Regions from separate parts of the Bradyrhizobium sp. AUGA SZCCT0182 genome, predicted to be linked through region 2. Evidence: predicted binding sites of a transcription regulator. Region 2 holds the regulator's gene; the other holds the start of a gene.
The links. Region 2 encodes PhoB, which activates phosphate uptake and scavenging genes when phosphate is short. Its sites were predicted from a motif close to TGTCATNNANCTGTCAT; they were not measured.
Positions count from the first base shown of each region.

Region 1: the regulator PhoB is predicted to act here: its motif matches at 6,427-6,443, upstream of JQ611_RS39620 (Orn/Lys/Arg decarboxylase N-terminal domain-containing protein).

Region 1 is NZ_JAFCLY010000070.1:20,535-30,671, reverse strand. It holds gene JQ611_RS39645 (type 1 glutamine amidotransferase) at 292-1,008, opposite strand; gene JQ611_RS39640 (EthD family reductase) at 1,436-1,750, opposite strand; gene JQ611_RS39635 (aldo/keto reductase) at 1,919-2,917, shown strand; gene JQ611_RS39630 (TfoX/Sxy family protein) at 2,927-3,325, shown strand; gene JQ611_RS39625 (GNAT family N-acetyltransferase) at 3,439-3,996, opposite strand; gene JQ611_RS39620 (Orn/Lys/Arg decarboxylase N-terminal domain-containing protein) at 4,026-6,383, opposite strand; gene JQ611_RS39615 (LysR family transcriptional regulator) at 6,498-7,391, opposite strand; gene paoA (aldehyde dehydrogenase iron-sulfur subunit PaoA) at 7,580-8,242, shown strand; gene JQ611_RS39605 (xanthine dehydrogenase family protein subunit M) at 8,239-9,189, shown strand; gene paoC (aldehyde oxidoreductase molybdenum-binding subunit PaoC) at 9,193-10,137, shown strand, end outside.
Region 2 is NZ_JAFCLY010000001.1:478,906-489,042, forward strand. It holds gene JQ611_RS02240 (lysylphosphatidylglycerol synthase domain-containing protein) at 1-695, shown strand, start outside; gene JQ611_RS02245 (ATP-binding protein) at 739-2,043, shown strand; gene pstS (phosphate ABC transporter substrate-binding protein PstS) at 2,187-3,197, shown strand; gene pstC (phosphate ABC transporter permease subunit PstC) at 3,468-4,457, shown strand; gene pstA (phosphate ABC transporter permease PstA) at 4,461-5,306, shown strand; gene pstB (phosphate ABC transporter ATP-binding protein PstB) at 5,303-6,124, shown strand; gene phoU (phosphate signaling complex protein PhoU) at 6,148-6,864, shown strand; gene phoB (phosphate regulon transcriptional regulator PhoB) at 6,940-7,641, shown strand; gene JQ611_RS02280 (GcrA family cell cycle regulator) at 7,811-8,320, opposite strand; gene JQ611_RS02285 (aspartate aminotransferase family protein) at 8,890-10,095, shown strand; gene argF (ornithine carbamoyltransferase) at 10,095-10,137, shown strand, end outside.

The sequences.
Region 1 (10,137 bases), on a different contig from region 2:
ACACGACGCGAAGGATGATCATGCCGAACTGGTTGGGACCCCTGCTGGCGTTGTGCGCGCTGGTGGGATTTATCGCCTTCGCCGTTCGTCAGGGGACGAAGGTGAAGCCGAATGCAGATGGTAATCCCGAAAACTCGATAGGCGGTCCTGGCGGGGATACATAGCGCCGCGGCACAGACGGTCGTGAGCAACTGGTAGCCCGCATGAGCGCAGCGATATGCGGGTTAAGGCGCAGGCGGAACCCCGGATGTCGCTGCGCTCATCCGGGCTACGCTGATCGCACAAAATCGATCACGCTGTGCGCGGCCTCGCCAGAAAACGCGCGATGGCGCGGCCGAGGTCGGGGCTGTCGAGGGGCTGCTCGAGCGAAGCCTTGGCCGCCGTGACCAGCGGTTCGGGAGCGTTGTTCTGACCGGCTTTTTCGCAACAGACATGCGCAAAGGCCGTGGTGAATTCGGGATGCGGCTGCACGGACAGCGTTACGCCGTTCGCATAGAGAAGGCCCGCGTGCGGCGTGAACGGCGAATGGAATATGGTTGTTGCCCCCGTAGGCGGCGCGATGACCTGGTCCTGATGCGAGGCGGGAATCGCTAGCCTATCGCCGTCGATCACGCCGTTGCCGGGCACGACGTCATAGACGTGACGTCCAATGCCCCAGCCCTTTTCCGATTTGCGCACCGTTCCGCCGAGCGCCTGCGCGATCAATTGATGGCCGAAGCAGATTCCGGCCATTGGAACTCTCGCCTCATATGCCGCGCGTACAAAGCGCTCGAGCGGTGCGATCCAGTCGAGATCGTCGTAGACACCGGCTGGCGATCCCGTGAGCAGAATGGCTTCGAGGCTGGCGGGATCGGGCAGCGCTTCGCCGTCAGCAAGCCGGACCGTCGCAAAGCTCGCCGAGGCATCCGCCTCGCCAAGCAGCCGTTCGAACATCTGCGGAAAGGAGCCGTGCCGCGCGCGATTGGCAGGCGAAATGACGCCGGTTTCAATGATCGTGATTTTCGGCATGAAAGTTTTCCAGGGCACCACAACATAAAAGGACCTCAGCTCCTTGGGGAAAGAGCTGAGGCCCGACGCGGCTTCTTGGGGTTCGCGGCCAGGTTTTTTACAGGGGGGCGATGTCCGGCAGCGTTTGAAAATGATGTCGAGATTTCGGGGGTTCCGCAACAAACATCGTGGAACGATACCGCTTCTTTGGGGGTAGTCCGAATTGGCTTTACCATCGCGCGCTTCAAGACTTGACCAGGCGAAATTCAGGTTAATGCTTAGGGTGGGTTGCCGGCGGGTCCGTGCAAAGCGCGGCCCGGAGACAAACTCCGCGTAACCCACCGCTGTTCGTATTCGCGTCGGCGGTGGGTTACGGCTTACGCCTTCTCTCTGCGAGCTGCGGCGGACAAGTCACCTGACCCACCCTACGCAAGCTGCGCAGCCGCCGTCAGCCGACGACGACTTCGCTGATCTGCATGACCGGGGCGATGTCGGTGTAGTTCTTGATGTCGCCCATGATCTCCTTGGCGTGAGGCCCAAAGCCGGCCTGGAAGGCCTCGACCGAGTCGGCGAAGATGTGACACATCCCGACATAGGTCGCGGGCGCACCGGGCGCGCCACCCGCAAGGCCCTTGTCCACCGTGTAGGACTTGCAGGCATCGCCCATGCGCGCCTTCAGGAGCGGCATGTGTTTGTCGCGGTAATAATCGTGGTCGAAGCGCGCCCCCGGCGTGTTTGGATACATAACGCTTACCTTGATCATGGCGTGCTCCTCGTTTGATACTCGCCGGTTGATTTCCGGCACAGGCCCAAACTGTGCGTCAGTTTTGCCGATCCCGCAACTCCGAAACGCAAACTTACAATTGTGTCAGCCGCAAATTACCCCGGGACGAAGATTTCGAGTATTGTGCGAGCAGCCGGAGGAACAGCGATGCAATTGCGAATTTTTGGGCGCACGGGAATGCAGCTCTCGGTGCTGGGCTTTGGTTGCGGCGCTGTCGGCGGCGTGATGGTGCGCGGCGATCCTGCGGACCAGGAGCGCGCCGTGGCGCGGGCGCTCGAAGTCGGCGTGAATTATTTCGACACCGCGGTGCTGTACGGCGACGGTGAATCGGAAAAGAACCTTGGCCGTGTCTTGCAAAAGCTGAAGCCGGCCAACGCGATCGTCGGCACCAAGGTCCGAATACCGCCCGATGCGTTCGGCCGCATTGCCGATGCCGTCACGACGTCGCTCGAAGGCAGTCTGGCGCGGCTTGGTCTTGAGCACGTCGACATCTTTCACCTGCACAATCCGATTACCGTTTCCGGCGGCGGATCGGCGCTGAGCGCGCGGCAGGTGCTGGACGAGGTGGTGCCGGCGTTCGAGCGGCTGCGTCAGCAGGGCAAGATTCGTTTCCTCGGGATTTCGGCGGTCGGCGACACCGCGGCGCTGCATCAGGTGATCGATGCCGGCGTCTTCGACAGCGCGCAAATCGTCTACAACATGCTCAATCCATCCGCCGCCGAAGAACTGCCGAAAAATTATCCGGCGCAGGATTATGCAGGGGTGTTCGATCACACACGGGCGGCCGGCGTCGGCGTCGTCGGCATCCGCGTGCTGGCGGGCGGCGCCTTGTCGGGCTCGGCCGCGCGGCATCCGATTGCAAGCCCGGCGCCCGAGCCGATTGGTTCGGCGATGAGCTACGATGCTGATATCGAGCGCGCCCGCCGTCTGATGCCGCTGGTGGAGGAAGGTTTTGCTTCCAGCCTGACCGAAGCCGCCACGCGGTTTGCGCTGTCGCACCCGGCGATGGGTACCATCCTGGTCGGCATGGCGACGCCGCAGGAGTTCGAGGGCGCATTTGCCGCGGTCGAAAAAGGTCCATTGCCGCAGGCGGCGCTCGACCGGCTGTCGACATTGCGGCTGGCGTTCTCCGGCGAACCGCGGTGATCGGCGAGCATGGTCGCCAGCGCCACCTATGCCGAATTCCTGAGCGAGCAGCTGGCGCCGCTGGGCCGCGTCACCATGCGGCGCATGTTCGGCAAGACCGGCGTGTTCTGCGACGGCGTGATGCTTGCCGTGGTGACGGAGAATACGCTCTATTTCCGGGTCGATGACCAGAACCGTGAGATATTCAAGGAAGCCGAGGCGTTTCCGCCGCTCAACTATGCGAAGAAGGGCGCCATGATCGACCTCTCCTTCTGGCGCGTGCCGGAGCGGCTGTTCGACGAACCCGATGAGCTGATCGTCTGGGCGCGCGCCGCTTTGGCGGCGGCGCACCGGGTTGCGGCGAAGCGGGGGCGGGCGGCACCAAGTAAACCCAACCGTCGTCGTCCCGGCGAACGCCGGGACCCTTAAGCACAAATGCTTATTGTTAGAGCCGATGTCGCTCCAGCCTCGTGCACGATGACCTTCGGTGGCTATGGGTCCCGGCATTCGCCGGGACGACATGGAATTTGTTGCACGCCCGCTCACCGCCCCGGGCTGGAAATCAGCGGCGGTGCGGTTGAACCGGCGGCAAGCGAACGTTGCACCATGACGGTGTCGGCCCAGCGGCCGTAGCGGTAGGCGACGCCCGGCAGCAGGCCGGCGCGGGCAAAGCCGAACCTTTCATGCAGCGCGAGCGAGGCCGTGTTGTCGGAATCGATATAGCCGATCATCTGCCGGAACCCGGCGGCGGCGCAGACATCGATCAGCTCCTGCAACAACAGCCGTCCGACGCCGCGTCCCTGATGCTCGCGATGCACATAGATCGAATGCTTGACCGCGTAGCGATAGGCCGGCCGCTTGCGAAACAGCACGACGTAAGCGTAGCCCACCACCTCGCCGCCGCAGGTCGCCACCAGATGCGGCAGGCGCTGGCTGCGCAGGTTCTTGCGCCGGTCGCGCAAATCCTCCGGCTCCGGGGTGCCGCTGTCGTCGACGCCTTCTTCAATGCCGCGGCGGATATGATGGCGGTAGATCGCCAGCATCGCCTCGACATCGCCGTCGCGCGAGGGCCGGACCAGCACCGGTTGGTCGCTCGTCATGGCCGGACCTGCGGTTTCGTTTGGCCGGTTCATTCGGCGACCACGTAGGTATAGAGCCGGATGCGGCCGGACGGATCGACTTCCTTGTAGACGCCCTGAATCTCGACGTCGAAGCCGGGGAAGGTGTTGAAGCAGGTTTCGAACATTTTGAGGTAGTCGATCATCGGCTGCGCCCGCTCGGTCAATCGTTCGCCCGGCACGATGGTGGCGATGCCGGGCGGATAGACCACAAAGGGCGTCGTGGCAATGCGGCCGGGGATGGCGTCGATCGGCAGATAGTCGACGTCGTTGCGAACCAGATAGCGCGCGGCGTCGCGCGGCGACATCGCGATGTCAGGCAGATGCTCGGCGAGGAATTGCTTGGCCTGCAGCGCGCTGACGCCGGCGTTGCGGAAGAAGCCGTGCATCTCGCCACAGAGATCGCGTAAGCGCACGCCGGCATAGCGCTTCGGCCGGCGCTGATGGAATTCCGGGATCACCTCTTCCAGCAGCGCGTTGTCGTCGTGCAGTTTCTTGAACGCGACGAGGCCCGAGATCAGCGTGCCGGCCTTGCTGGCCTCGACGCCGGGGGTGAGCAGGAACAGCAGCGAGTTGAGATCGTTCTTTTCCGCCACGATGCGATTTTCGCGCAGATACTGCGCGACAACGGGGGCGGGAATGCCGTGGTCGGCATAGCGGCCGGTGGCATGGTCGAAGCCGGGGGTCAGCACCGTCAGCTTGTTCGGGTCGGTCATGGCGAAGCCCGCGGTCAGATCGGGAAAACCGTGCCAGCGCGCGTCCGGCGAAAGCTGCCAATAAACGGGATCGGTGACCAGCATGTCGGTGGAGATGGTCTCCCAGGCCACATTGTGCACGGCGCCCGCGCGGGAAACGTCTGGTATCGCGACGCGGTCGGGCACGAACGGCTCGAAGAACCAGCGGCGTTCGGGCCGCGCTTCCTTCTCCTCGAATTCGCGGCGGACCGCGCGCATCTTCTTGCGCAGCTCGATGCCGAGCCGGATCGTGTCGTCCCACAGCACCTCGCCGGAGCGGCCCTTCATCATCTGCGCGCCGACATCGAGAGAGGCGAAGATCGGATAGAACGGCGAGGTCGAGGCGTGCTGCATGAAGCTTTCGTTGAAGCGCCGGTGTTCGATGCGGCGCTTCTGGCCGGTGATATGGCGGTCCTTGATGTGGATCTGCGAGGCCTGCGAGAAGCTCGCCAGCTGCTTGTGGGTCGACTGGGTCGCGATGATGCCGGGCGCGTCGGGGCCGAGACCGGACAGTCCCATCGCGAAACGTCCGGCATAGAGCGGATGAAACTTCATGAAGCCGGCCCAGGCCTCGTCGAACAGGATGTAGTCGCAGAGATGGCCGATCGCTTTCAGGATCATCTCGGCACTGTGGATCGTGCCGTCATAGGTGCACTGCTCGACCACGGCGACCCGGAAAGGACGCGGCTTACGCCAGGCCTCGGGGTCCTTGACCAGCGGATGGCTGCGGATGCGTTCGCGCAAACTCGTCTCGTCGATCGCGTCCCAGCGCATCGGGCCGATCAAGCCCCAGGCGTTGCGGACGGTCGGGATATAAACCGGAATGCCGCCGGCCATCATCAGCGCGCCGTGATGGGCCGCCTTGTGGTTGTTGCGGTCGAACAGCACGAGGTCGCCGTCGGTGACCAGCGCGCCCAGCACCACCTTGTTGGAGGTCGAGGTGCCGTTGAGCACGAAATAGGTCTTTTCGGCGCCGAAGATTTGCGCCGCTTCCTTTTGCGCCTTCAGCGCCGGGCCTTCATGGGTCAGGAGATCGCCGAGGTCGAGCACGGAATTGTCGAGGTCGTCGCGGAACACGGCTTCGCCGAGATGTTCGACGAACACCCGGCCGATCGGGCTGCGGCTGTAGAACACGCCGCCATTGTGGCCCGGGCAGGTCCATAGCTGGTTGCCCTCTTCGGCATAGTCGACCAGCGCGCCGAAAAACGGCGTCTTCAGGGTTTCGGCATATTGCTTCAGGCGGCTGATCAGGTTCTTGGCGATGAAGGGCGGCGTTTCCTCGGACAGGAACACATAGCCGTCGATGAAATCCAGCACCTCGACCGGCAGGTCCTCGAACCGCTTGCGGCGGATCAAAAGGATGATCGGAAAATCGAGGCCGCGCCGCCGCATCAGATTGATCAGGGCCATGGTCTTGCCCTCGAGGCCCTTTTTGCCCCAGTCGACCACCATGCAGCCGATCGCGGCGTCGGTTTGAACCGCGATTTCCGCATCCTCGAGCCTGCGCGCCCGGACCACTTCAAAGCCGGACCGCTCGATCTCGGTGATGATCTGGTTGAAACGGAGGCCTTCGAGATCGTCGGTATCAAAGACCGGTGCGGCGAACAGAAAGGTGAAGCGTCGGAAATAGTCCATCGGTGCCCTCGAATGTGTGTCCAGCAAGCTGTTGGCGCATTCGATGACATCTGGATGACGGATGGGTTCCGGCCCGGCCGCCCGAAACCCTGCCGCTCGATCGGCGGCTGCCCATCACCCCCGGTATCGCAGCGCCTCCACCAGCACTGCAAACGCCGGCGTGGGTTGCCGGCGGCTCGGGTAATAGAGGTGATACCCGGAAAACGGCGCGCACCAGTCGTCGAGCACGCGGATGAGACGGCCGTCGGCGAGATGCTTCTTGACTTGGTCCTCGGGCAGATAGGCGAGGCCGTGCCCCGCCAGTACCGCGTTCAGCCGGAGCGGGATGCTGTTGAACACCAGCTGCCCATCGACGCGCACCTTGACTTCGCGACCGCGTTTCTCGAATTCCCAGGCGTAGATTCCACCTGATGTCGGCAGGCGGACAGTGATGCAGTCGTGCGCCGTAAGATCCTGCGGCTTCTTCGGCTTCGGCTTTCGTTCGAAATACGAGGGCGAGCCAACCACGGTCATGCAGAAGTCCGGTCCGATGCGCACGGCGATCATGTCCTTGGCCACTTGCTCACCGAGACGAACGCCGGCGTCGTATCGCTCCGCGACGATGTCGGTCAGGCCGTAATCGATGGTCAGCTCGACCTTGATGTCGGGGTAACGCGGCAGCAGCGTCGTCAAGGCAGGCCAGAGCACGGCCAGGGCCGCATGCTCGCCGGCCGTGATCCGGATGGTACCGGCGGGTTTTTCCCGAAGCTCGGTCAGCGCTGATAGTTCGGAGTCGATTTGCTCGAACTTGGGGCCCACCGTCCGAACCAGCCGCTCTCCGGCCTCGGTCGTTGCCACGCTGCGGGTGGTGCGGGTCAACAACCGCAAGCCGAGCCGCTCTTCCAGTCCTCGAATGGTGTGACTGAGCGCCGATTGCGAAACCCCGAGCTGTGCTGCCGCCCGCGTAAAACTGCGTTCGCGCGCCACGGCCAGGAACGCCATGAGGTCGTTGGTGTTTTTGCCGAGCATTCATGAGCCTGTTTCATAAGTCCATGCCGATTATTAGGCCTAATCCGGCGGCGTTGCACCCGTTAAATGCCTGAAGGCACGCGGTCGTGACCTGCGCGATGTCGGCTGCGCGCAACCCCGGGTCATGATCGGCGTTAGTGGACGAGGCGGGCGCAAAACGAGCGAAGCGGCAAAAAGGGATTGATGGCATGCGAAGCCCCGGTGATTTCAGATTCTCTCGGCGCGACCTGTTGGTCGTCGGCGCCGCTTCTCTCACGGCGCCGGCTCTCGGGGTGACGACGTCGACCTTCGTGGCCAAGGCCGAGATCGCCCTGAAGCCTGCGGTTTCCGGAGCCCCGGTGATGTCGAAAGTGTCCTTCAACGTGAACGGCAAGGCGCGCGAGCTCGCGGTCGATACAAGGACCACGCTGCTCGATGCCTTGCGCGAGAATTTGCATTTCACCGGCACCAAGAAGGGCTGCGATCACGGCCAGTGCGGCGCATGCACGGTGATCGTCGGTGGCCGCAGGATCAATTCATGCCTGACGCTGGCTGTGATGCATGAGGGCGAAAGCGTCACCACCATCGAGGGCCTTGGCACGCCGGAGAACATGCACCCGATGCAGGCGGCCTTCGTCAAGCATGACGGCTATCAATGCGGCTATTGCACGCCCGGGCAGATCTGCTCGGCGGTCGCCGTGCTCGACGAGATCAAGGCCGGCATACCGAGCCATGTCAGCGCCGATCTGAACGCAGTCCCGCAACTCACCAATGCCGAATTGCGCGAGCGCATGAGCGGCAACATCTGCCGCTGCGGCGCCTATTCCAACATCGCCGAAGCCATCAGCGAAGTCGCCGGGAGGCAGGCATGAGATCCTTTACCTATGAGCGCGCCAATTCGCCGGCCGAGGCCGCCGCCGCGGCTGCGCGCCAGCAGGGCGCCAAATTCATCGCTGGTGGTACCAACCTGCTCGACCTGATGAAGCTCGAAATCGAGACGCCGGCGCATCTGATCGACGTCAACCGTCTCGGGCTCGACAAGATCGAGCCGACCGCCGATGGCGGACTGCGGGTTGGCGCGCTGGTGCGCAACACCGATCTTGCCGCGGACGAACGGGTGCGGCGCGATTACGGCGTGCTGTCGCGCGCGCTGCTCGCCGGCGCTTCGGGCCAGTTGCGCAACAAGGCGACGACCGCGGGCAATCTGCTGCAGCGGACCCGCTGCCCCTATTTCTACGACACCAACCAGCCCTGCAACAAACGTCAGCCCGGCAGCGGCTGTTCGGCGATCGGCGGCTTCAGCCGTCAGCACGCCGTGATCGGCGCCAGCGAAGCGTGCATCGCGACCCATCCGAGCGACATGGCGGTGGCCATGCGCGCGCTCGACGCCACGGTGGAAACAATTCAGCCCGATGGAGCCGCGCGAAAAATTCCGATCGCGGAATTCCACCGGCTGCCCGGCAATACGCCTGAGGTTGAGACCTCACTGGCGCCGGGCGAACTGATCACCGCCGTGACGTTGCCGAAACCCGTTGGCGGCAAGCAGATCTATCGCAAGGTGCGTGACCGCGCGTCTTATGCGTTCGCTCTGGTCGCGGTCGCGGCCATCGTGCAGCGCGACGGCTCCGGACGCGTCGCGCTCGGCGGCGTCGCCCACAAGCCCTGGCGCGTCGAAGCCGCCGAGGCCGAACTGCCGCGCGGCGCGAAAGCAGTGACGGCAAAACTGCTCGCCGACGCCAAACCTACCCATGAGAACGCCTTCAAGCTGCTGCTGGCCGAGCGGACGCTCGGCGCGGTGCTGGCAGAGGCGAGGGGATAGACCATGAAATTCGAAACCCCGGCGACCACCAACCCGATCGACCAGTTGAAGATCATCGGCAAGCCCGCGGACCGCATCGATGGTCCGTTCAAGACCACGGGCACTGCGCCCTATGCCTATGAGCGGCACGACAACATCGCGAACCCGGCCTGCGGCTATGTGGTCGGTTCAGCGATTGCCAAGGGCCGGATCGCCTCGATGGATCTGACAGCCGCCAAGACAGCATCCGGCGTGCTTGCCATCGTCACGGCTGACAATGCCGGCAAGCTCGCCAAGGGCAACCTCAACTTCGCCACGCTGCTCGGCGGTCCCGAGATCGAGCATTATCACCAGGCGATCGCGCTCGTGGTGGCGGAGACCTTCGAGCAGGCCCGCGCCGCCGCGCAACTGGTCCGCGTCGATTATGTCAGGACTGATGGCGTCTACGATCTCGCAGCGGTCAAGGATTCCGGCAAGCCCGCGCGCATCACCGGCGGTCCGGCCGATACCGCAGTCGGCGATTTCGCCGGTGCGTTCGCCGCGGCACCGGTTCAGCTCGACGCGACCTACACCACGCCCGATCACGCCCATGCGATGATGGAACCGCACGCCTCGATGGCCGCCTGGGACGGCGACAAGCTGATCGTGTGGACCTCAAACCAGATGATCGACTGGAGCGTTGGCGAACTGGCCAAGACGCTCGGCATGCCCAAGGACAAGGTCCGCCTGATATCGCCCTTCATTGGCGGCGGGTTCGGCGGCAAACTGTTCGTGCGGGCCGATGCGCTGCTCGCGGCATTGGGCGCCCGCGCGGCCGGGCGGCCGGTCAAGGTGGCGCTGACGCGCCCGATGATGTTCAACAACACCGTGCATCGGCCGGCCACGATCCAGCGCATCCGTATCGGCGCGACCAGGGACGGCAAGATCACGGCCATCGGCCATGAGGGCTGGTCCGGCAACCTGCCCGGC
Region 2 (10,137 bases):
GCTACCGGATTTATTCGGCCTGGGGTCTGAACGCGATCGACGTCGCCAAGATCTGCTTCTTGGCCGGGCTCACCTTCTGGCTCGGCAACGCCGCCGTGCTCGGGCTGGGCATCGCCTATCATCCGGAAGCCGCAGCTTCGATCGATCAGTTGCCGGCCTGGCTCAACCGTGCCCTGGCGTTTGCGATTATCGCCGGCCTCGTCGGCTATGTGGTCTGGGTCTGGAGCCAGCCCCGCGGGGTCGGCCGTGGACCCTGGAGCGTGACGCTGCCGGGCGGGCCGCTGACGCTGCTGCAGATCGGCATCGGCATCGTCGACCTCGGGTTCTGCGCGCTGGCGATGTATATGCTGGTGCCGGGCGAGTCCAATGTCGACTTTATCTTCGTCGCGGTCATCTTCGTCTCGGCGACGCTGCTGGGTTTCGCCAGCCATTCCCCTGGCGGGCTCGGCGTCTTCGATGCCGCCATGCTGGTCGGCCTCTCGCAGATGGACCGGGAGGATTTGCTGGCCGGGATGCTGCTGTTCCGGGTCCTCTATTATATTGCGCCTTTTGTCATATCTGTAATCTTGCTGACGCTTCGGGAGGTTATCCTGGGTGCGCGGTCGAAGCGCCTGCGCCAGTTGGCGCCTGGCCCCGACGCCGAGCCGAGACGTGAGGCCGTCTATGTGCGCGAGCGTGGAGACACCGGCGCCTGAAAGCGCGTAAAAGATGCAAAAGACAGAGGGAACAAAGCCAACAATGGCGATAGACGATTCCTCCTCTTCCTCCTCCTATTTTGCCCCATGGTCCGACCGGTTACGGCATTCGGCCATTATCCTGCTGGTCGCGGGCCTCGCTTTGTCGGTATTCGTTGCGACCGGCGAACTCGGGGTGGCGCGCGCAATTGCCGCCTTTATCTGCATTGCCGCCGCAGCCCTGGTGCCATGGCGGCTGCATGATACGGCCACCTCGCGCGAAGACGTTCGCGGCGTCAATCCGGTCGAAGCCGCCGCCGTCAGCGCCGTCGTGGCCGGCATGCCGGATCCGGCCGTGCTGCTCGACCGCGCCGGCCGCGTGATCCATCTCAATGCTGCGGCAGCCCAGCTTGCCCCCGCTTTGCGCAAGAACGAGCTTGCCCAGTTCGCGCTTCGCTCGCCCGAAATCATCACCGCCCTGCGCGAGGCGATCGCGACCAGCGAGCCGCGCCGCGCGACCTATCTCGACCATGTGCCGGTCGACCGCTGGATGGAGTTGATCATCACGCCGGTGCCGGTGCCGACGCTGTTCGGCGGCGCCGACAAGTGCATGCTGATGACGTTCCACGATCAGACGCCGCTGCGCCGGGTCGAGGAGATGCGCGCCGATTTCGTCGCCAATGCCAGCCACGAACTGCGTACGCCGCTCGCCGCCCTGTCCGGCTTCATCGATACGCTGCAAGGGCCGGCCAAGGATGACGTCAAGGCGCGCGAGCGCTTTCTCGGGATCATGCACGCGCAGGCGACGCGCATGGCGCGGCTGATCGACGATCTCTTGTCGCTGTCGCGGGTCGAATTGTCGGCGCATGTTCGGCCCGATACCTCGGTCGACATCGTGCCCATCATCCGCCAGGTCGCCGACGGGCTGGAGCCGCTGGCGCATGAACGCCAGGTCGCCATCGAGATCGATCTGCCTGAGCTGCCGGTGACGATCGCGGGCGATCGCGAGGAGCTGCTGCGGCTGTTCGAAAATTTGATCGAGAACGCGCTCAAATATGGCGCGTCCGGCGGCAAGGTCATCGTCTCGCTGGTGCATGCGAATTCCGCCGACGGCGCGCCTGAGGTCCGCGTCCTGGTGCGCGATTTCGGGCCCGGAATTGCCCCGGAGCATCTGCCGCGGCTGACCGAGCGGTTCTACCGGGTCGATGTCGGCGACAGCCGGGCGCAGGGTGGAACCGGGCTCGGTTTATCCTTGGTGAAACATATTGTTAACCGCCATCGCGGCCGGCTTTTGATCGAAAGCGTGCCCAAAAACGGGGCCACTTTTACCGCCTGCTTTCCCCAGGCGAAACCCCCGGCAGGGACTTAAACTCTAGCGATTCCAATCGCTTGAGTCTGTCATCCAACTGTCATCGAACCTTCGTAAAAGCTCTATTGACCGCACCTAAACGGATGCGGCGTGAGCGCGATCGGGCGTTAACAGGCGCTTCGCTCACCAGATGGAGACCAGCCATGAATTTCATCAAGACAATCGTCGCGGCAGGCCTCGTCGCCGCCTCGACCTCGGCGTTGTCAGCCGATATCACCGGCGCGGGCGCCACCTTCCCGTTCCCGGTCTATTCCAAGTGGGCCGATGCCTACAAAAAGGAGACCGGCAACGGTCTGAACTACCAGTCGATCGGCTCCGGCGCCGGCATCAAGCAGATCCTGGCCAAGACCGTGACCTTCGGCGCCACCGATGCGCCGCTGAAGGCTGAGGCCCTCGAAAAGGATGGCCTCGTGCAGTGGCCGATGGTGATGGGCGCGATCGTCCCCGTCGTGAACCTCGAAGGCATCAAGTCGGGCGAACTCGTGCTCTCGGGCGAAGTGCTCGGCGACATCTATCTCGGCAAGATCAAGAAGTGGGACGATCCCGCGATTGCCAAGCTCAATCCGAAGCTGAAGCTGCCGACCGACGCCATCACCGTGGTCCGCCGCTCCGACGGTTCGGGCACCACCTTCAACTTCACCGACTATCTGTCGAAGTCGAACGCCGAGTGGAAGGCCAAGGTCGGTCTCGGCACCGCGGTCGAATGGCCGACGGGCGTTGGCGCCAAGGGCAATGAAGGCGTTGCCGGCAACATCGGCCAGACCAAGAACGCGATCGGCTACGTCGAGTACGCCTACGCCAAGCAGAACAAGCTGACCTATGCCGCGATGGTCAACAAGGCAGGCAAGACCGTGCAGCCGACGGTAGCCTCGTTCCAGGCTGCTGCGGCCAACGCCGACTGGGCGAAGGCGCCCGGCTACTACGTCATCCTCACCGACCAGCCCGGCGAAACCTCGTGGCCGATCACCGCCGCGACCTTCATCCTGATGCACAAGTCCGCGACCGATAAGGCCGCGTCCCAGGAAGCCATCAAGTTCTTCAAATGGTCGTTCGAGAAGGGCGGCAAGATGGCTGAGGAGCTCGACTACATCCCGATGCCGGACTCCGTGGTTAAGCTGATCGAAAAGACCTGGACCGCCGAGATCAAGAGCTGAACTTAAGAACAAGAGCCGGGCGGCGTTCCGGCCCGGCGACAATGGGAGCGTGCTCCCACTTTGCCCAACCCGGGTCTTTCCGGGTTGGGTCTTTCCCTCCGGGCAGGAGGGCGAATACGGGCGGGTCTGGTTTGCCGAGTGACTTGGTCGACAAGGTCTTGGTCGACAGGGTCTTGGCCGACAGGGGTCTTGGTTCAAGAGTCCGGTGCAAAACCGGCGCCGGGTCCGGGGCAGTTGGGCTATACAGTACAGGGGATTGGCGTGGCAGACATGGCCGTTCAGAGCGACGTGATGGAAGCTGCAGGACCTTACGATCGCGCCAGGGCCCTCAGCGCCTTCAAGCTTGGTGACGTTACCTTCTATTGGCTCACGCGCGCCTGTGCGATCTCGGTGCTGCTCATTCTCGGCGGCATCATCTTATCGCTGATCGTGGGCGCCTGGCCTGCGATCAGGGAATACGGCTTCTCGTTCCTGTTCACCTCGCGCTGGGCGCCATCAGCCGATCCGCCGGTGCTGGGCGCGCTCGGGCCGATCTACGGCACGCTGATCACCTCCGTGATCGCGATGATGATCGCCATTCCGGTCGGTATCGGCATTGCGGTGTTCCTGACCGAGATCTGTCCGATCTGGCTGCGCCGTCCGATCGGGCTCGCGGTCGAACTGCTCGCCGGCATTCCCTCGATCATCTACGGCATGTGGGGCTTCTTCGTGCTGGGCCCGTTTTTGGCCAACTCGTTCCAGCCGTTCATGATCAGCATCTTCGACGGCGTCCCGGTTCTCGGCACCATCTTCGCAGGTCCCCCGTCTTATCTCAGCCTGTTCAACGCCGCGCTGATCCTTGCGATCATGGTGCTGCCCTTCATCACCTCGATCTCGGTCGACGTCTTCAAGACGGTGCCGCCGGTGCTGAAGGAAGCCGCCTACGGCGTCGGCTGCACCACCTGGGAAGTCGTCCGCAACGTGGTGATCCCCTACACAAGGGTCGGCGTGATCGGCGGCGTGATGCTGGCGCTCGGCCGCGCGCTCGGCGAAACCATGGCGGTCACCTTCATCATCGGCAACTCGTTCAAGATCTCATCTTCGATCTTCGCGCCGGGCACCACGATCTCGGCGGCGATCGCCAGCGAATTCGCCGAGAGCGACGGCCTGCACCAGTCCGGCCTGATCCTGCTCGGCCTGCTGTTGTTCGTGCTGACGTTCTTCGTCCTGTCGGCCGCCCGGCTGATGCTGATGCGGCTGGAAAAGAAGGCGGGGAACTGAGCCATGAACCCGATTTACGCCTCCCGCCGCCGCAATGACATCATCATCCGGGGCCTCTGCGTCGGCGCCGCCTTGTTCGGCGTGACATGGCTAGCGCTGATCCTGTTCACGCTGTTCTATAACGGCCTGGCCGGCCTCAACCTGGCCGTCTTCACCCAGGACACGCCGCCGCCCGGCTCGACCGATGGCGGTCTGCGCAACGCGATCATCGGTTCGATCATCATGACTGCGATCGGGGTCGGCATCGGCGCGCCGCTCGGCATGCTGGCCGGAACCTATCTGGCCGAATACGGCAAGCATGACCGGCTCACCTCGGTGATCCGCTTCATCAACGACATCCTGCTCAGCGCGCCCTCGATCATCATCGGCCTGTTCGTCTACGGCGCCATCGTGGTGCCGATGGGCGGCTTCTCGGCCTTTGCCGGCTGTCTGGCGCTGGCCGTGATCGTGATCCCCGTGGTGGTCCGCACCACCGAGGACATGCTCGGCCTGGTGCCCAATCCGCTGCGTGAAGCGGCGTCCGCGCTCGGCCTGCCGCGCTCGCTGGTGATCAAGCGGATCGCCTATCGCGCCGCGCGAAGTGGTCTCATCACCGGCGTGCTGCTCGCCACCGCCCGCGTCGCCGGCGAAACCGCGCCGCTGCTGTTCACCGCGCTGTCGAACCAGTTCTTCAGCCTCGATCTCACCAAGACGATGGCGAACCTGCCGGTCACCATCAACAACTTCGTGCAGAGCCCCTACGAATACTGGAAGCAGCTCGCCTGGAGCGGGGCGCTGCTCATCACCCTGACCGTACTCGCCCTGAATATTGGCGCGCGCATCCTTGGCGCCGAGAGGACCGCAAAATGACCGAAGTTTCTGTATCCATGAGTGCCGTCAACGCGGGCGTTCCCCACGTGGCGCTGCCCGACGCGCCGCCGAAAGTGACCGCGCGGGGCCTGAACTTCTACTATGGCGAGCACCACGCGCTGAAGAACATCAACCTCACGCTCGGCACCCACCGCGTCACCGCCTTCATCGGGCCGTCCGGCTGCGGCAAGTCCACGCTGCTGCGGATCTTCAACCGGATGTACGACCTCTATCCGGGCCAGAAGGCGACCGGGCAATTGATGCTCGACCAGACCAACATCCTCGACCCCAAGCTCGATCTCAATCTGCTGCGCGCCCGGGTCGGCATGGTGTTCCAGAAGCCGACGCCGTTTCCGATGACGATCTACGAAAACATCGCCTTCGGCATCCGCCTTTATGAGAAGATCTCGAAATCCGAGATGGACGGCCGCGTCGAAAAGGCGTTGCGTGGCGGTGCGCTGTGGAACGAGGTCAAGGACAAGCTGAATGCATCGGGCCTCAGCCTGTCCGGCGGCCAGCAGCAGCGGCTCTGTATCGCGCGCACGGTGGCGGTGCGCCCTGAAGTGATCCTGTTCGACGAGCCCTGCTCGGCGCTGGACCCGATTTCGACCGCCAAGGTCGAGGAATTGATCACAGAATTGGCGGAGGACTACACCATCGCCATCGTGACCCATAACATGCAGCAGGCGGCGCGCGTCTCGGACAAGACCGCCTTCATGTATCTCGGTGAACTGGTCGAATTCGACGACACCAACAAGATTTTCACCTCGCCGAGCGACCGACGCACCCAGGATTACATTACCGGCCGGTTCGGCTAAGCGCACATCGCGAGGAGAAGACAATGGCTTCAGAGCATACCGCGAAGGCGTTCGACAGCGATCTTCAGGAATTGACCCGCCTGGTCGCCGAAATGGGCGGCCTTGCCGAACGCATGATCACCGAATCCGTCGATGCCTTGATCCGGCGCGACGTTGCGCTGGGAAAACGCGTCGTCGCCTCCGACGCCGAGATCGACCGCCTGCAGCACCTGATCGAGGAACGCGCGGTGCTGACGATTGCCCGCCGCCAGCCGATGGCCATCGACCTGCGCGAGATCGTCGGCGCCATGCGGGTGGCCACCGATCTGGAACGGATCGGCGACCTCGCCAAGAACATGGGCAAGCGCGTCGCGGCGCTGGAGAACGATTTCCAGCCGCTGAAACTGATCCGCGGTCTCGAACACATGACCGATCTGGTGCAGTCGCAGGTCAAGTCCGTGCTTGACGCCTACGCGTCGCACGACCTGCCGGCGGCGATGGCGGTCTGGAAGGGCGACGAGGAAGTCGACGCCATCTGCACCTCGCTGTTCCGCGAACTCCTGACCTACATGATGGAAGATCCGCGCAACATCTCGTTCTGTATCCATCTGATGTTCTGCGCCAAGAACATCGAGCGGATCGGCGACCATGCCACCAACATCGCCGAGACCGTGTTCTACATGATCGAAGGCCAGCAGATCCTCGACAAGCGCCCGAAGGGCGACATGACGAATTTTGCCACGACTGTGCCGGGAAACTAGTTACTGAACTGACAGCGGAACGAGAGACGTTTTTCGCGTATCGACAGCGCGTCAAAACACAAGAGGCTTACATAGATGAACGCACGCATTCTGGTGGTTGAAGACGAGGAAGCGCTCACCACGCTTCTGCGCTACAACCTCGATGCCGAAGGCTATGAGGTCGAAACCGTCGCCCGCGGTGACGACGCCGATACACGGTTGAAGGAGCGGGTGCCCGACCTGATCGTGCTGGACTGGATGCTGCCGGGCCTGTCCGGCATCGAACTGTGCCGCCGCTTAAGGGCGCGGCCGGAGACCAAGGCGCTGCCGATCATCATGCTGACCGCGCGCGGCGAGGAAAGCGAACGGGTGCGGGGGCTGGCGACCGGCGCCGACGACTACATCGTAAAACCCTTTTCGGTGCCGGAGCTGCTGGCGCGGGTGAAGGGCCTGTTGCGGCGGGCGAGCCCGGAGCGGCTGGCCACCGTGCTGACCTATGGCGATATCGAACTCGACCGCGAGAAGCGCCGCGTCGCGCGCTCGGGCCGTCCGATCGATCTCGGCCCCACCGAATATCGCCTGCTGGAGTTTTTCCTGGAACATCCCGGCCGCGTATTCAGCCGCGAGCAACTGCTCGACAGCGTCTGGGGCCGCGACATCTACATCGACGAGCGTACCGTCGACGTCCATATCGGCCGCCTGCGCAAACTGCTCAACCCCGGCCGCGAACAGGACCCGATCCGCACCGTGCGCGGCGCCGGCTACGCGCTGGATGATCGGTTCGCGAAGGTGGAGTAGCCAATACTCCATCGTCGTCCCGGCGAAGGCCGGGACCCATAACCACAAGTATCGATTTTTGAAGCGAGCTGGAGCTCCAGCCAAGCCTAACCACGATCGCCTGTGGTTATGGGTCCCTGCGTTCGCAGGGACGACAGCGGATATTTTCCGCGTAGCTGATGCGCAGCCCTTACCTGGTCGGCTTCGGCGCCGGGCGGCGGCGATCGGAGGCCGGCTGATAGGCGATGCGCGAGTGATGCGCGCAATAGGGCAGGCTGCTGAGCGCCTTGCCGCCGCAGAAAAAGAATTCCGAGCTGGAGGGGTCGCCGATCGGCCAGTGGCAGGTGGCCTCGTTCAATTCGAGCAGCGTCAGCCGCTGGCTCATCGGCACCACATTGTCGTAGGCGACCGGATCCGGCTCCATCTCCACCTCGAAGGCGTGGGCCAGCGCGGTGTTGCCGCGCGACACCGGGCGCGCCACCCGCATCATCTGCTGGGCGGGGCGCGCCTTGCGCTGACGCGGCGCGGCCGAGGAGGGGCTCTTGGCACGGCCGGAGAGACCCAGCCGGTGCACTTTGCCGATCACTGCATTTCGCGTCACATTTCCGAGTTCCGCGGCGATCTGGCTGGCGGAAAGTCCGCCCTCCCAGAGCTTTTTAAGCTGCTCGACGCGCTCGTCGGACCAGGTCAATACCGTCATCGCATTCTTCCCTTCGCACAGAGCCGGCCAAACCGGGGGCAGCGCTGGCGATGCCAATTCTCAAAAATCCCAGCGGGCAGAATCCCTTAGCCCTCGCCGGGCGCAAAAAAGCCGCCCGAACGTTTACGCCTTACAAAATGGACTCTAGGGGTCAGTACTTCCGCACGAGATGTCGTACCCGACAGCCCAGACGCTACAATATGGCGGGACTCTGGCGCAAGAGTACGCGTCCGTGCGTCCACATGTTCCGGTATTTATGCATTGTAATTGGAGTTTTCCACGGCACCGGAATGCTACGGATTGCTTTATCTTGCACCGCAGGGAAGCGGTTCGAGCATGATCCGGAAAAGTGGACGCCGGTTTTCCCTCGGGACAAGCGCAAGGCGCTTGCCCGGAGATCATGCTCAAAACAAGCGGATTTCGGCGTGTTGACACGGTCCAAAGCCAGCATAGAATGCCTGTCACGTGCCGCCCCGAAAAGGCGGCACGTTTTGTTTTCGCAAGACCGGCTGTGCCGCGTTCGCGCCAATGCACGCTATGTGGCCGGTCTCTAACCGTCAGTGATAGCCATGACCAACAGCGCCCCGTCGCATCTGCTTCCCGTATTCGCGAGAGTCGATCTCGGTTTCGAACGCGGCGAAGGCGCGTGGCTGATCTCGACGTCAGGCGAGCGCTATCTCGACTTCACCTCGGGTGTGGCAGTGAATGCGCTCGGCCACTGCCATCCGCATCTGGTCGCAGCCTTGCAGGAGCAGGCCACCAAGCTCTGGCACATGTCGAACCTGTTCAGGAGTCCGGACGGCGACAAGCTTGCAGCAAGGCTGTGCGAGCAGAGCTTTGCCGATCTGGTGTTCTTCTGTAATTCCGGCGCGGAAGCGATGGAATGCGCGATCAAGGTCGCGCGCCGCTATCACGCCGCCAAGGGACATCCCGAGCGCTACCGCATCGTCACCTTCGAGGGCGCGTTCCACGGCCGCACGCTGGGCACGCTGGCGGCGACCGGCTCGGCCAAATATCTGGAAGGTTTCGGTCCGCCGCTGGACGGCTTCGACCAGGTCGCGCATGGCGATCTCGAAGCGGTGAAGAAGGTGATCGGGCCGCAGACCGCCGCCATCCTGATCGAGCCGGTGCAGGGCGAGGGCGGTGTCCGCAGCGCGCCGCATGCGTTCTACAAGGCGCTCCGCCAATTGTGCGACGACAAGGGCCTGCTGCTGATTTTCGACGAGGTGCAGACCGGCATGGGCCGCACCGGCGATCTGTTTGCCTATAAGCGCCTCGGCGTCACCCCCGACATCATGTCGCTGGCAAAAGCGCTCGGCGGCGGCTTTCCGATCGGCGCCTGTCTCGCCACGGCAGAGGCGGCGTCCGGCATGACGCCGGGCTCGCACGGCTCGACCTTCGGCGGCAACCCGCTGGCGATCGCCTCCGCCAACGCGGTGCTCGACGTGATGCTCAAACCCGGCTTCTTCGACCACGTGCAGAAAGTGTCGCTGCTCTTGAAACAGAAGCTCGCTTCCGTGGTCGATCGCTATCCTTCCGTGCTGGCGGAAGTGCGCGGCGAAGGGCTGCTGATCGGCGTCAAGGCCGTGGTGCCCTCGGGCGATCTCGTCGCCGCGCTGCGGGACCAGAAGCTGCTGACGGTCGGCGCCGGCGACAATGTCGTGCGCTTCCTCGCGCCCCTGATCGTTTCCGAATCCGAGATCGAGCAATCCGTCCAAAGCCTCGAACGCGCCTGCATCGCGCTGTCAGGCGACAAGAAGAAGGCGGCGGGGTGATGAGCAAGTCCCTACGTCACTTTCTCGATATCAGCGAGCTGC